DNA from 2 places in the Paracoccus simplex genome. Region 1 is predicted to be linked to the other one. Evidence: riboswitches for the same ligand, from Rfam matches in the RefSeq annotation. Region 1 holds a riboswitch; the other holds the start of a gene.
What was found. A riboswitch is a leader RNA that binds a small molecule or an ion and turns the genes downstream of it on or off. The one in region 1 is predicted to bind glycine.
Positions count from the first base shown of each region.

Region 1 (7,087 bases):
ACGGTGACGGCCGTGGGTTTCCCCGCCGCCAGCTTTCGCGTCGGCGTCTGCGTGCTGCGCGACCAGGCGCTGGTGCCGGTCTCGGAATGGATGGCGACGCTGCGCCGCTTCCATGTCGATTTCCGGCCGGACCTGCGCCGGTCCAGCTTCGGGGTGCTGCTGCCCGACGCGCTGGCCCGGCAGGAGGACGTGCTGACCGCGACGCTGGACGCGGCGATCCCCGGCCTGCCGGTGGTCGGCGGCTCCAGCGCCGAGGGGATGCTGTTCGCGCCGACCTGCCAGATGGTCGACGGCGCGGTGCACGAGGGCGCGGCGCTGTTCGTGCTGATCGAGACCGACCTGGCGATTTCCGAGGTGCTGTTCTCGCATTTCAGCCCCACCGACAAGCGCGCCGTGGTCACCGCCGCCGACACCCATAACCGCATCATCCTGGAGCTGAACGCCGAGCCGGCGGCGCAGGAATATGCCCGGCTGGCCGGCGTGCCGCTGCATGCGCTGACCCAGACGGAATTCGCCCGCCATCCGCTGCTGCTGCGCACCGGCAAGCGCCACCATGTCCGGGCCATCCGCGCCATCACCCGCGAGGGCGGGCTGGAGCTGCTTTCGGGCACCGAGCCCGGCCACATCCTGACGCTGGGCCGGGCCATGGACATGACCCGCGGCTTTGCCGAGGTGATGGACGCGCTGCCGCGCCCGCCGCTGATGGTGCTGGGCTTCGACTGCATCCTGCGGCGCCTGGCGCTGGAACGCGCCGGCATGACCGGGCAGATGTCCGAGCTGCTGGCCCGCTACCGCGTCGTCGGCTTCAACACCTATGGCGAGCAGCACAGCGGCATGCATGTGAACCAGACCTTCGTCGGCATGGCGCTGATGCCCCCCGAGGCGGGATGAGCCATGTTCCTGCGTGACGACGATCCCCCCGGCCGGCGGGTCGAGAAGCTGACGCGCATCGCCGATGTGCTGGTCGAACGCATCGACCGGCTGGAGGAAAGCCGCGGCTCGGCCTGGTCGATGTTCCAGGCCGCCGTGGCGCTGGAGCAGGAGGTGCAGGTCCGCACCCGCGAGTTGGAACAGGCGCTGGCCGACCTGTCCGAACGCAACCGCGAGCTGGCCGTGGCCCGCGCCTCGGCCGAGGAGGCGAACCGCTCGAAGACCCGCTTCCTGCGTGCCGCCAGCCACGACCTGCTGCAGCCGCTGTCGGCGGCCAAGCTGTTCCTGTCGGCGCTGAAGGACACCACGCTGGACCCCTTGCAGCGCGAGCTGACCGACCGGCTGTCGGGCGCCTTCGAATCGGTCGAGGAGCTGATGCATGCGGTGCTGGACATCTCGCGGCTGGACAGCCAGCGCATCGAGTTCCAGCGCAAGCCCGTGGATCTGGGCGACATGTTCCGCCGCCTGGCGGTGGAATACGCGCCGATGGCCGAGGCTAAGGGCCTGCGGCTGAGCTTCGCGCCGACCATGGCTGTGGTGGAAAGCGACCCGACCTTCCTGCGGCGCATCGCGCAGAACCTGATCTCGAACGCGATCAAGTATACCGACCGCGGCGGCGTGCTGGTGGGCGTCAGGAAGCGCGGCGAGCGCGCCTGGCTGGAGATCTACGACACCGGAATCGGCATCGCCGCCCCCGACCGCGCCCGCATCTTCGACGAGTTCCAGCGCATCGGCCGCGAGGGCGGTGGCGTGCCGGGCATGGGGCTGGGCCTGTCGATCGTGCGCCGCGCCTGCGCCAAGCTGGGCCATCCCATCGCCATGGACAGCGAGCCGGGGCGCGGCACCGTGTTCCGCGTCAGCCTGCCGCTGGTGGCGCCGGGGGTCGAGCCGGCCCGGGCCGAGGGCGCCGGCGGCGGCCCGTCGCTGCGCGGCCGGGTGGCGCTGGTGGTCGAGAATGACGACGCCATGCGCCGGGCGCTGGAACTGCTGCTGAAGGACCGGCTGGGCATGGTGCCGCGCGTCTCGGGCGGCATCGCCGAGGCGCTGGCGCAGATGGGGGACGAGCCGCCGGACGTGGTGATCGCCGATTACAACCTGGACAACGGCGATACCGGCCTGCAGGCCATCGCGGCGCTGCGCCAGGCGGCGGGCCAGGCGGTGCCGGCGATCCTGGTCACCGCCCAGCGGGCACCCGAGCTGGCGCGCGCCAGCCAGTCCGTCGATGTGCCGCTGCTGGAAAAGCCGATCCGGCCCGAGGATCTGCAGGCCATGCTGCAAGCCATGCTGGCCTAAGACCAAAGCACGAGACTGCCGGTCGCGGGCTTTCGCGGCCGGCCGGCCGGGGGCAGGCTCGGCAACAGGGAAGGGAAGAAACCGCCATGAGAGTTTTGCGCATGCTGGCCCTGGTCGGGCTTGTCGCCGCCGTCTCGCCGCTGCAGGCGGACGAGGCGGGCGACCTGGTCTTTGCCGATCGCGGGCCCTGGAACCTGGCGCAGGGGCCGCTGGTCTGGCAGATCAGCCAGACCGGGCCGGTGGCCGAAGGCTTCACGCCGCTGGGCGAGGGCACGATCACCCTGCGCGCCGCCAAAGACCCCTCGGACGGCAAGCCGGTGCTGGAACTGGCCGAGGAAACGGCGCGCATCAAGCGCCGGATCGGGCCGTTCCCGGTTTCGGGCGGCGATCCGGTGCTGACCTTCTTTCTGGAAACCACCGCGCGGGACATGGCGGCGCTGACCGGCGGCAGCCCGTTCTATATCCGCAACCGCCTCAAGGATGCGCTGTTCCGCGGCGGCGAGCTGCGGCACGAGGGCGACGTCACCATCGCCAGCTTCGCGCCGTTCCGCGACGACAAGAACCGCGAGCGCATGGCCGGCTTCGATACGCTGGAGCTGCGCTTCACCCTGGGCGATCCCAAGCAGCCGATCCGCAGCATGGTGGCGCGGACCGGACCCCTGGCGGGCGGGCGGCCCGCCTATGACAGCGAAATGGTGTTGAAATGATCCGGGCGACCCTGACGGCCGCGCTTGCGATCTGGGCCGGCACGGCCGGGGCGCAGGCGGTCAACGACTATCCGACCAATGCGCGGGCCGATTACGTCTTCGTCTGCATGGCGACGAACGGCCAAACCCGCGACGTGCTGGACAAATGCAGCTGCGCCATCGACCAGATCGCCGAGATCCTGCCCTATGACGCCTATGTCAAGGCCGAGACGGTGATGGCCATGCGGCAGATGGGCGGCGAACGCTCGGCCGCGTTCCGCAACATGGGCACCAACGACATGGTCGCGAATTTCCACCGCGCCGAGGCCGAGGCCGAGATCCTCTGCTTCTGAACTGGACAATCCGGCCGCCCCGCGCTTCCTTGTCGGCAAGCTGAACAGGAGGGAAGCCATGGATCTGGGGATCAGGGGCAGGAAGGGCCTTGTCTGCGCCGCGTCAAAGGGCCTGGGCCGGGGCTGCGCCGAGGCGCTGGCCGAGGCCGGGGTCGATCTGGTCATCAACGCCCGCGGCGCCGAGGCGCTGACGGCCACGGCCGAGGAGATCGCGGCGAAGCACGGCGTTTCGGTCACGCCGGTCGCCGCCGACATCACCACCGAGGCAGGCCGCGCCGCGGTGCTCGACGCCCTGGGCGGGCAGGCCGACATCCTGGTCAACAATGCCGGCGGCCCGCCGCCCGGCAGCTGGACCGACTGGTCGCGCGAGGATTTCATCAAGGCCATCGACGCCAATATGCTGACCGCCATCGCGCTGATGCAGGCGCTGGTGCCGGGCATGATGGAACGCGGCTGGGGCAGGGTGGTCAACATCACCTCGCAATCGGTGCGCACGCCCATCGCCATCCTGGGCCTGTCGAACACCGCCCGCGCCGGGCTGACCGGCTTTGTCGCCGGCATGTCGCGGCAGGTGGCGCCGCATGGCGTGGTGGTGAACAACCTGCTGCCCGGCATCCATGCCACCGACCGCGCCGACAGCCTGGATTCCGGCGTCGCCAGGGCCGAGGGCATCAGCGTCGACGCGGCCCGCCAACGCCGCGAGGCGACCATCCCGACCCGCAGCTATGGCCTGCCCGAGGATTTCGGCGCCACCTGCGCCTTCCTGTGCAGCCAGCATGCCCGGTTCATCGTCGGGCAGAACATCCTGCTGGACGGCGGCGCCGCGAATATCTCGATCTGAGGGCGCGGGTAGCCGGGCGGGCGCAGGAAGGCTCTTGCCAGAACCCTGCCGCCCGGCTACGACAAAAGTAGGAAATCGGGAGACATTGGCGCAAGCTAGGGCCGAAGGAGCAACCGCCCCGGGAATCTCTCAGGCAAAGGGACCGTTTTCCAATGTACGCTCTGGAGAGAGGCGGCCGCCGCCGCCCGCCGAAGGGATAACGATCTCAGGCGCCCCCATTTGGGGTAGGGACAGAGGGGGCATCTAACCGGGCGGGATCGGTCCGCCCGCAAGACAGGGGATGCCCATGGCCGAGCTTCGGCGCACGATGCTATACGACCTGCACCTTTCGCGCGGCGCGAAGATGGTGCCCTTTGCCGGCTGGGACATGCCGGTGCAATATCCGATGGGCGTGCTGAACGAGCATCTGCATACCCGCAGCCATGCCGGCCTGTTCGATGTCAGCCACATGGGTCAGGTGATCCTGCGCGGCCCCGGCGCGGCCGAGGCGCTGGAGACGCTGGTGCCCGCAGATGTGGTCGGGCTGGCCGAGGGCCGGCAGCGTTACGGCCTGTTCACCAACGACGCGGGCGGCATCCTCGACGACCTGATGATCGCCAACAAGGGCGACCACCTGTTTCTGGTGGTGAATGCCGCCTGCGCCGAGCAGGACATCGCCCATCTGCGCCGGCTGGAGGCCGCGGGCATCTCGGTCCAGCCGGTGACGGATCGCGGCCTGCTGGCCCTGCAGGGCCCCGAGGCCGCGCAGGTGCTGGCCCGGCTGGTCCCCGGCGCGCAGGCGATGAAGTTCATGGACGTGGCCGAGTTCGACTGGCAGGGCGCGACGCTCTGGGTCAGCCGCTCGGGCTATACCGGCGAGGACGGGTTCGAGATTTCCGTGCCCGGCGACCGCACGGTCGCGCTGGCCGAGGCGCTGCTGGCCGAGCCCGAGGTGGCGCCGATCGGGCTGGGCGCCCGCGACAGCCTGCGGCTGGAGGCGGGGATGCCGCTTTACGGCCATGACATGGATGCCTCGACCCTGCCGGGCGCGGCCGGGCTGGGCTGGTCGATTCCCAAGGTCCGCCGCGCGGGCGGCGCGCGGGCGGGCGGTTTCCCGGGCGCCGGGCCGATCCTGCAGGAACTGGCCGAAGGCGCGGCGCGCAGCCGCATGGGCCTGCGCCCCGAGGGCCGCGCGCCCATCCGCGAGGGGGTCGAGATCTTCGACGCGGCCGAGGGCGGCGCAGCGATCGGCACGGTCTGTTCGGGCGGCTTCGGCCCCTCGGTCGGCGGGCCGGTCGCCATGGCGATCCTGCCTGCCGGGCTTGCCGCCGGCACGTCCTTGTGGGCCGAGCTGCGCGGCAAGCGGCTGCCCGTGACCGTCACCCCGCTTCCCTTCCACCAACCGAGCTACAAGCGCTGAGAGGCCAGGCATGCTGAAATACACCGAAGACCACGAATGGTTGAAACAGGACGGCGACGAGATCACCGTCGGCATCACCGCCCATGCCAGCGAGCAGCTGGGCGATGTCGTCTTCGTCGAGCTGCCCGAGGTCGGGCGCGAGGTCGAGGCGGGCGAGGAGATCGTGGTGATCGAATCGGTCAAGGCCGCCTCGGATATCGTGGCGCCGGTCGCCGGCGTGATCACCGCCGTCAACGAGGCGCTGCCCGACGCGCCCGGTGCGGTGAACGAGGACCCGCTGGCGGCCTGGTTCTTCCGCATCAAGCCGGTCTCGGTCGACCTGTCCGGTTTCATGGACGAGGCGGCTTATCAGGCGCTGATCGGCTGAGATGGCCGGGCCCCGCGGCCCGGCGGAAGCCGGGGGCGCTTCGCCCCCCGGACCCCCCGAGGGTATTTGGAAAAGGCGGGGCGGGCGTTGCCGGTTCCTCTGCGCTTTTTCCAAGGCAATGTTGAGACCATACCGATGCATCGAGGCCAGTGATGGGTAAATGGACCCCGACCGACTATAATCCCGACGATTTCGCCAATCGCCGTCACATCGGGCCTTCACCGGCCGAGATGGCGGCGATGCTGAAGGTCGTGGGCACCGAGACGCTGGAGGAGCTGATCGGCCAGACCGTGCCGGCGAGCATCCGGCAATCCGAACCGCTGGACTGGCCGGCGCTGTCCGAGGCGGCGCTGCTGCAGCGCATGCGCGAGGTGGCGGCGAAGAACCAGGTCATGACCAGCCTGATCGGGCAGGGCTATTACGGCACCGTCACGCCGCCGGCGATCCAGCGCAACATCCTGGAGAACCCGGCCTGGTATACCGCCTACACCCCCTATCAGCCCGAGATCGCTCAGGGCCGGCTGGAGGCGTTGCTGAATTATCAGACCATGGTCGCCGATCTGACCGGGCTGCCGGTGGCCAATGCTTCGCTGCTGGACGAGGCGACCGCCGCCGCCGAGGCCATGGCCATGGCGCAGCGCGCGGCGAAGTCCAAGGCCCGCGCCTTTTTCGTCAGCGAAAACCTGCATCCGCAGACCGTCGCCGTGATCGAGACCCGTGCCGCGCCCTTGGGCATCGAGATCGTCCGCGGCCGGCAATGCGACCCTTCGCAGGTCTTCGGCGCCATCTTCCAGTATCCCGGCACCTTCGGCGAGATCCGGGACTACTCCGCCGAGATCGCGGCGCTGCATGCGGCGGGCGCGGTGGCGATCATGGCCACCGACCTGCTGGCGCTTTGCGTGCTGAAGGAGCCGGGCGCCATGGGGGCCGATATCGCCATCGGTTCGGCGCAGCGCTTCGGCGTGCCCATGGGCTATGGCGGTCCGCATGCCGGTTTCATGGCCTGCCGTGACGAGCTGAAGCGCGCGATGCCGGGGCGGATCGTCGGCGTGTCCATCGACGCCAAGGGCAACCAGGCCTATCGCCTGTCGCTGCAGACCCGCGAGCAGCATATTCGCCGCGAAAAGGCGACCTCGAACGTCTGCACCGCCCAGGCGCTGCTGGCGGTGATGGCGAGCTTCTATGCGGTGTTCCACGGGCCGGTGGGCCTGCGCGCCA
Region 1 covers NZ_JBHRXE010000037.1:223,460-230,546, reverse strand. The annotation lists gene ACFOMP_RS13905 (FIST N-terminal domain-containing protein) at 1-891, shown strand, start outside; gene ACFOMP_RS13900 (ATP-binding response regulator) at 895-2,223, shown strand; gene ACFOMP_RS13895 (hypothetical protein) at 2,310-2,930, shown strand; gene ACFOMP_RS13890 (hypothetical protein) at 2,927-3,262, shown strand; gene ACFOMP_RS13885 (SDR family oxidoreductase) at 3,321-4,103, shown strand; glycine riboswitch at 4,170-4,258, shown strand; gene gcvT (glycine cleavage system aminomethyltransferase GcvT) at 4,390-5,502, shown strand; gene gcvH (glycine cleavage system protein GcvH) at 5,513-5,869, shown strand; gene gcvP (aminomethyl-transferring glycine dehydrogenase) at 6,022-7,087, shown strand, end outside.

Region 2 (7,087 bases), 120 kb from region 1:
CCGCAGCGATTACGACGTGGCGGCGGTCAAGGCCCGCATCGCCGCCTCGGGGCTGACCGTGCAGGACCTGGTCGCCACCGCCTGGGACAGCGCCCGGACCTATCGCGGCTCGGACCATCGCGGCGGCGCCAATGGCGCACGCATCCGCCTGGCGCCGCAAAAAGACTGGCAGGGCAACGAGCCCGAGCGCCTGGCACGGGTTCTGGCGGTGTTGGCGCCCATCGCCGCCGAGACCGGGGCGAGCCTTGCGGACGTGATCGTGCTGGGCGGCAATCTGGGCGTCGAGCAGGCGGCGCGGGCCGCCGGGCATGACGTCAGCGTGCCCTTCGCCCCGGGTCGCGGCGACGCGACGGCCGAACAGACCGATGCCGAATCCTTCGATGTGCTGGAACCGCTGGCCGACGGTTTCCGCAACTGGCAGAAGCAGGATTACGTCGTCTCGCCCGAGGAAATGCTGCTGGACCGCGCCCAGCTTCTGGGTCTGACCGCGCCCGAGATGACGGCGCTGGTCGGCGGGATGCGCGTCATCGGCGCCAACCATGGCGGCAGCAAGCATGGCGTCTTCACCGACCGGATCGGCGCGCTGACCAACGACTTCTTCGTCACCCTGACCGACATGGGCAATACCTGGGTGCCGGCCGGCAAGGATCACTACGAGATCCGCGACCGCAAGACCGGCGCGAGCCGCTACACCGCGACCCGCGTGGACCTGGTCTTTGGCTCGAACTCGATCCTGCGCGCCTATGCCGAGGTCTATGCCCAGGACGACAATGCCGGAAAATTCGTGCGCGATTTCGTGGCGGCCTGGACCAAGGTGATGAATGCCGACCGCTTCGACCTGGCGGCCTGATCCCTTCCGACGCTTCCGCCGCGCCCCGGCGCGGCGGTAAGGTGGGTTAACGAGTTAAAGGGGCCGGATTCCGGCCCCTGATTCATTTCCGGGCCGGCGCCGCACCGCCCTGCCCGCGCAGCGCCCGCTCGTGAAAGACGAAGCCCAGGAGGTTCAGCAGCACCTGCGCCGCCAGGATCGCCGTGCCGCCGGTCGGATCGTAATCCGGCGCCACCTCGACCAGGTCGATGCCCACCACCTCATGCCGCCGCGCCAGCGCCTGCAGCATCTCCAGCACCTCGTAATACAGGAAGCCGCCATGGCTGGGCGTGCCCGTCCCCGGCGCGATCGAGGGGCAGAAGCCGTCGATGTCCAGCGTCACATAGACCCGGGCGCCCGGCGGGATGCGGTCGATCACCCCCTGCGGCCCCAGCACCCGGGCCTGCCGCACCGACAGGATGTCCGAACCCATGGCGCGCGCCGCCTGGTAGCCGTCGCGCGCCGTCGACGAGACGTTGCGGATGCCGACCTGCGTCAACCCGCTGACCCAGGGCTTCTCGGCGGCGCGGCGCATCGGGTTGCCATGGCCGTTGCGGACGCCGTGCCGCTCGTCCACGAAATCCAGATGCGCGTCGATCTGCAGGATGTGGATCGGCCCCTGCCCCTCGAAGGCGTCGATGCAGGGGATGTTGACCGAATGGTCGCCGCCGATCACCACCGGCAGGGCGCCGGCCGCCAGGGCCGCCTCGACCCCGGCGCGGATATTGGCGTGGCTTTTCACCGTGTCGGTATGGACGATATCGGCATCGCCCAGATCGACGATGCGCACCTCGGGGCCCAGATAGGTGCAGTCGTCCTCGTGATCGTAGGCGCCGGCATGGCCGAAGCTGAACAGCGTCGAGGCCTCGCGCACCGCGCGCGGCCCGAAGCGGGCGCCGGCGCGGAACTGCGTGCCGAAGTCGAAGGGCGCGCCCAGCACCGCCACATCGGCGTCGATGCGCGACCAGTCCTGGACATAGGGCCGCTTGCCGAAGGTCGAAATGCCCACGAAGGGCAGGTTCAGGCGGCCGGTTTCATAGGCGGGACGGGTCTCGGTCATGGGCTTTCCCCCTGCATGGATCATGCCGGGACTATGCCGCGCCGGTATTTGCGATAAACAGGAAGTCACCGATCCTTACTTTGGCGTTTTTGAAGCAATGCGGATCAGCGACTATACCCTGCGCAACCTGCGCAGCTTCTGCGCCGTGGTCGAGCATGGCGGCCCCAGCGGCGCGCAGGCGGTGCTGGGCGCCAGCCTGTCGGTGATCTCGACGCATCTGAAGGATCTGGAACTGTCGCTGGGCTTCACGCTTTGCCAGCGCGGGCGCGGCGGCTTCGCGCTGACCCACAAGGGCGCCGCGGTCTATCGCGAGGCCAAGCGCATGCTCGGTTCGGTCGAACTGGCCGAGGCCAATCTGGGCGCGCTGCGCCGGGTGCTGGCCGGCCATCTGCGCGTCGGGCTGGTGGACAGCGAGGCCGACAATCCCGACCTGCCGGTGCATCGCGCCATCCGCCGCTTTTTCCGGCGCGAACAGGAGGTGCGGCTGAGCCTGGAGATCGGCACCACCGAAGCGCTGAGCAAGGGGCTGCAGACCGGCGACATCCATGTCGCCATCGGCCCCTTTCCCAGCCGCCAGCCGAATGTGGATTACCGCCCGGTCTGGGCCGAGGAGCACGCGCTTTATTGCGGCCGCAGCCACCCCTTGTTCGGGCGGGAACAGGTGGGCATCGAGGATCTGTCGCCCCATGCCGTCACCGCCCGCCCCTATCTGCAACGCGCCGAGCTGGCGACGCTGCGCGAGCCCAGGGTGCGGGCCTCGGTCTCGAACATGGAGGCGCAGGCGGTGCTGATCCGCAGCGGCTGCTTCCTGGGCTTCCTGCCGCTGCATTTCGCCGAAACCTGGGTGCGGCGCGGCGAGATGCGGCGCATCGGTGGGCTGGGGCTGGAATGGTTGTCGCAGTTCTACGTCGCCCTGCGCATCCAGCCCGAACCGCCCGAGATCGCCCGCATCTTCGCCGCCGACCTGGCACGGGAACTGGCGCCGGCCCCGGCGGTCTAGCGCCGGCCCATCAGCCGGGCCATGTCCAGCATCCGGTTGGAAAAGCCCCATTCGTTGTCATACCAGCCGAAGACCCGGGTCAGCCCACCCGCCACCGAGGTCTCGGGCCCCGCGAGAACGATGGATTCCGGCCGCGCCCGCAGGTCGCTGGAGACCAGCGGTTTTTCCGTCCAGCCGAAGACCGGAGAGCCCTGGGCCGCCGCCTGCAGCACCGCGTTCACCCCGGCCGCATCGGTCGGGCGGGCGCTGGCGAAGGTCAGGTCGATGCAAGAGACGCTGGCCGTCGGCACCCGGATCGCCCGCGCCGCCACCCGCCCGGCCAGATGCGGCAGCACCGTGCCGATCAGCCGCCCGGCGCTGGTCGTGGTCGGCACCATGGACAGCGCCGCCGCCCGCGACCGCGCCGGATCGCCGCGCGGCTTGTCCACCGTGGGCTGGCTGCCGGTATAGCAATGCACCGTGGTCATCTGCCCCGAGACCACGCCGAAAGCCTCGTCCAGCACCCGCAGCAAGGGCGCCAGCGCATTGGTCGTGCAAGAGGCGTTCGAGACGATGCGCTGGCCGTCCAGCTGGTCCTCGTTGGCACCGATCACCACGGTCACGTCGGCCTGGTCCGAGGGGCCCGAGATCAGCACCGCGCCCGCCCCGGCCTCGATCCCGCGCTCGACCACCGCGCGCGAGCCGGTCATGCCGGTGCATTCCAGCACGACATCGACGCCCGACAGGTCCAGCCGGCGCAGGTCCGGCGCGGAATGGAAGGGGATCGCCCGGCCATCGACGACCAGCGCGCCATCGGCCACCGCGACCTGCCCGCGCCAGGGGCCGAAGACGCTGTCATATTCGAACAGATAGGCACAATTCGCGAGCGGCTCGATATCGTTGATCAGCACGAGGTCCAGATCCTCGTAACCGCCCTGTGCCCAGATGCGCAGGATCGAGCGGCCGATGCGCCCGAAGCCGTTCAACGCCAGCCTGATCCTTCTTTCCGCCACGAGCTCCTCCTCCTCGGCGCAAGCCGGGGCGGGCCGGCTGCCCCGCAAGGGGTCGGCCTCACCCGTCTCGGTCCAAAGTTGCGAACCCGCCGGCTTGCGGCGCGTCCCCCTCTGTCCTTTTGCCTGAGAGCGTCACCGCATGGCGGCTTCTTCCTTCGGCGGATGCGCGGGGCATCTCTCTCCAGAGTGTCGGTCCGGCAGTCTGCTTGCCTGAGAGATTCCGGGGCGTTGCTCCGTCGGCGCGGGACTGAACCCGACTCTCCTGTCCGAACCGGGGCGGAGGCTGGCACAGTCCCGCCGGTTTGGAAAGGCCCCGAATCCGCCATGCTCCGCCGCCGTCCGGCCCGGCCAGCCCAGCCGCCGCGGCGACAAATGGCGATGCGGTCGACGCAGGCTGGCCAGGCACCCCGGACTGAAACGGAAAACGGCGCCCCTGCCATGCTGGGACGCCGTTGGTCGGGATGGTCGAAGCGCCGGGAAAGCCCCGGCGCGGCCTGTTCCGCGCGCGCCGTCGGGGCGCGCGGGCCTCAAGCCGTCAATGCCGCGACATCGGGATGCCGCCCCGTTCGGGCGTGCTGATTTCCGACTGCTTGACCATGTACATGATCGCCAGGCGGCGCTTGTTCTGCTGTTTCTGGACAGTTTTCCTGCGGATCGTTTTTCTTGCCATGTTTTTCGTCGTTCCTGTTGAGCGGCGGCCATGCGCCCCTCGCGTCCCCCTTGCGGAAGACCCGGGCGCGGTTGTCGCCGCGGCCCGCTCGCCTGCCTGCCGTGACCGGCCTGCGAACGCGGTTATTTCGTGGGCTTGCGCTTGGCGGGGGCTTCGGTCGGCCCGGCCGCGTCGCGGGCCAAGCGCTGCGCCCGAAGGCTGGCAGTCAGCTCGGCGCGCCGTTGCTTCTGTTCTTCGATGATCAGCCGTGCTTCGGAAGTGGTCCGGTCCATCGCGGTCATCGGCGCGGGATCGCGAAACAGGCCTTTGGCTTTGTCCTTGGGTGCCATGCGGGCCTCCAGAGGGTGTGGTCCGGCCATGATCGGCCGGACCGGGTGCCGTTCAGCGCAAGGGCTCAGGCGAGCACGAGGTTGCGCGCCGACTGGCGGCCGTCGCGACCCGATTCGATCTCGAACGTCACGGCCTGGCCGTCGTTCAGATGATGGATGCCGGCGCGCTCAAGCGCGCTGATGTGCACGAACACGTCCTTGCCGCCATCTTCCGGGGCGATGAAGCCGAAGCCTTTGGTGGCGTTGAACCATTTCACGGTGCCATTGGCCATCGTGATATCTCCTTCATGTCTGTCGCCCGCGACATGCGGCGACCCGGCTCAGTCAGTTCGAAACGCAGACTGAAGCCGAAAGGAGACAGGTGCAGAGAGAAATAACGTTGCCGGGCCAAAATGGGCCCACGGCCATCATAAATCAAGAGGCTCGGGCCGCCGGGGCGGCTTCGGCAGGCCCATCCTACAGGCAAGTAACTGAATAAACCTCATAAATTCCTTATTTCGGACTTTCGGGGTCGCGCCGAGCCCGCTGCCGGACAGGGAAAAATGCCGGCAAACGCCTGCTTGTCACGCGCTGCAACGCAGCGGTAATATTGCGTGATCCGAAAGCAGCGGTTACAAAACTGTGAGGATATCCGGCGTAAGCTGGAGCCGAACCGCGCCGGCGGATGCAACCGGCGCCACCCAATTCGTCCGCATTGGCTACCGCCCGCGCAGCGGGTCGTGGCGCTGGATGATCAACGAAAACTGAAGAAAGGACCTCGTATGTGGACTCGCGTTCCGACGACTGTCGATGGAAAGGCCATTTCTGGGGACTGGACGATAACCCTCAACGATCGGCCTGTCGGCCGCATCTCGCATGATTCGCAGGGGCCGGGCGTCGGCGCCTGGACCTGGATGATGCTGGATCGCGGCGATGCGGGCGGCCGCGCCTGGACCGAAGAGGCGGCGCTGTCGGCCATCAAGGAGACGGTCGGCAATTCTTCTGCCGAGGTTGCCTGACCTAGGGACGGGGCGCCGGCAAGGGCGCCCTGCCATACTTTCCGGCCCCGCCGGGCCGAACCCCCGGCCGTGCCATGCTTGGCCATCTGACCAGCGCGGCCAAGGCCGCCTCGCGGCAAGAATTTCCGGCAGGTAGGGGAAGGGGTGGTAGGCCCGGAGGGACTCGAACCCCCAACCAAGGCGTTATGAGCGCCCTGCTCTGACCATTGAGCTACAGGCCCCGAACGCCGCCACCTTTGATCAAGCCCAAGGCATTCGTCAAGGATCAGATCGCCGCTTTCCCCCAATCGCCGCGCCCGCAGTCCGGCGGCATCGCAGACTTGATCCCGCAGGCCCTCTGTGGGCTGATGGCGGGCGAAGCCGCCCGTTGCCGGTCGCGGCCCCAAACCGGAGATCAGACCATGCCCAGATCCGCACTGCTTTCCCCGCTTGCCCCCGCCGCCGCTGTCGCCGCCCTCGCCGCCGCCGTTGCCGCCTCGCCCGCGCTGGCGCAGGATCCGGCCAGCTGCGGCGCGGTCCGCTTCTCGGACCCCGGCTGGACCGACATCACCGCCACCAACGGCGTCGCCACGGCGGTGTTGCAGGGCCTGGGCTACACGCCGCAGATCAGCACGCTGTCGGTGCCGGTCGGCTACGAGGCGCTGAAGAACGCCGATACCGATGTCTTCCTGGGCAACTGGATGCCGGCACAGCAGAAGTTCCGCGACGATCTCGACGCCTCGGGCAAGGTCGAGGAGCTGGTGCAGAATCTGGAAGGCGCCAAGTTCACGCTGGCGGTGACCGATGCCGCAACCGGTCTGGCCGTCGCGGATTTCGCCGGCCTCGACGCGCATCGGGACGCCTTCCAGGGCAAGATCTACGGCATCGAGCCCGGGGCGCCGGCAAACCAGATCATCCAGAAGATGATCGAGGCGGACAAGTTCGGCCTCGGCGACTGGGAGCTGGTCGAATCGAGCGAACAGGGCATGCTGGCGCAGGTGCAGCGCAACGACGCCGCCGGAACGCCCTCGGTCTTTCTGGCCTGGGCACCGCATCCGATGAACGTGACGCTGAAGATCACCTATCTGGCTGGCGGGGACGCGGAGTTCGGCCCGGATTTCGGCGGCGCCACGGTCCATACCGTCGCCCGCAAGGAATGGGTGGCCGCCTGCCCCAATGTCGCCAAGCTGT
Region 2 covers NZ_JBHRXE010000037.1:102,609-109,695, forward strand. The annotation lists gene katG (catalase/peroxidase HPI) at 1-850, shown strand, start outside; gene ACFOMP_RS13265 (agmatinase) at 933-1,928, opposite strand; gene ACFOMP_RS13270 (LysR family transcriptional regulator) at 2,026-2,928, shown strand; gene ACFOMP_RS13275 (type I glyceraldehyde-3-phosphate dehydrogenase) at 2,925-3,920, opposite strand; glycine riboswitch at 4,109-4,195, opposite strand; gene ACFOMP_RS13280 (hypothetical protein) at 4,456-4,590, opposite strand; gene ACFOMP_RS13285 (hypothetical protein) at 4,713-4,919, opposite strand; gene ACFOMP_RS13290 (cold-shock protein) at 4,985-5,191, opposite strand; gene ACFOMP_RS13295 (hypothetical protein) at 5,639-5,917, shown strand; tRNA gene ACFOMP_RS13300 (tRNA-Ile) at 6,063-6,138, opposite strand; gene choX (choline ABC transporter substrate-binding protein) at 6,319-7,087, shown strand, end outside.
Region 2: linked by a shared signal. The riboswitch ahead of ACFOMP_RS13275 (type I glyceraldehyde-3-phosphate dehydrogenase) and the one ahead of gcvT (glycine cleavage system aminomethyltransferase GcvT) in region 1 are both predicted to bind glycine.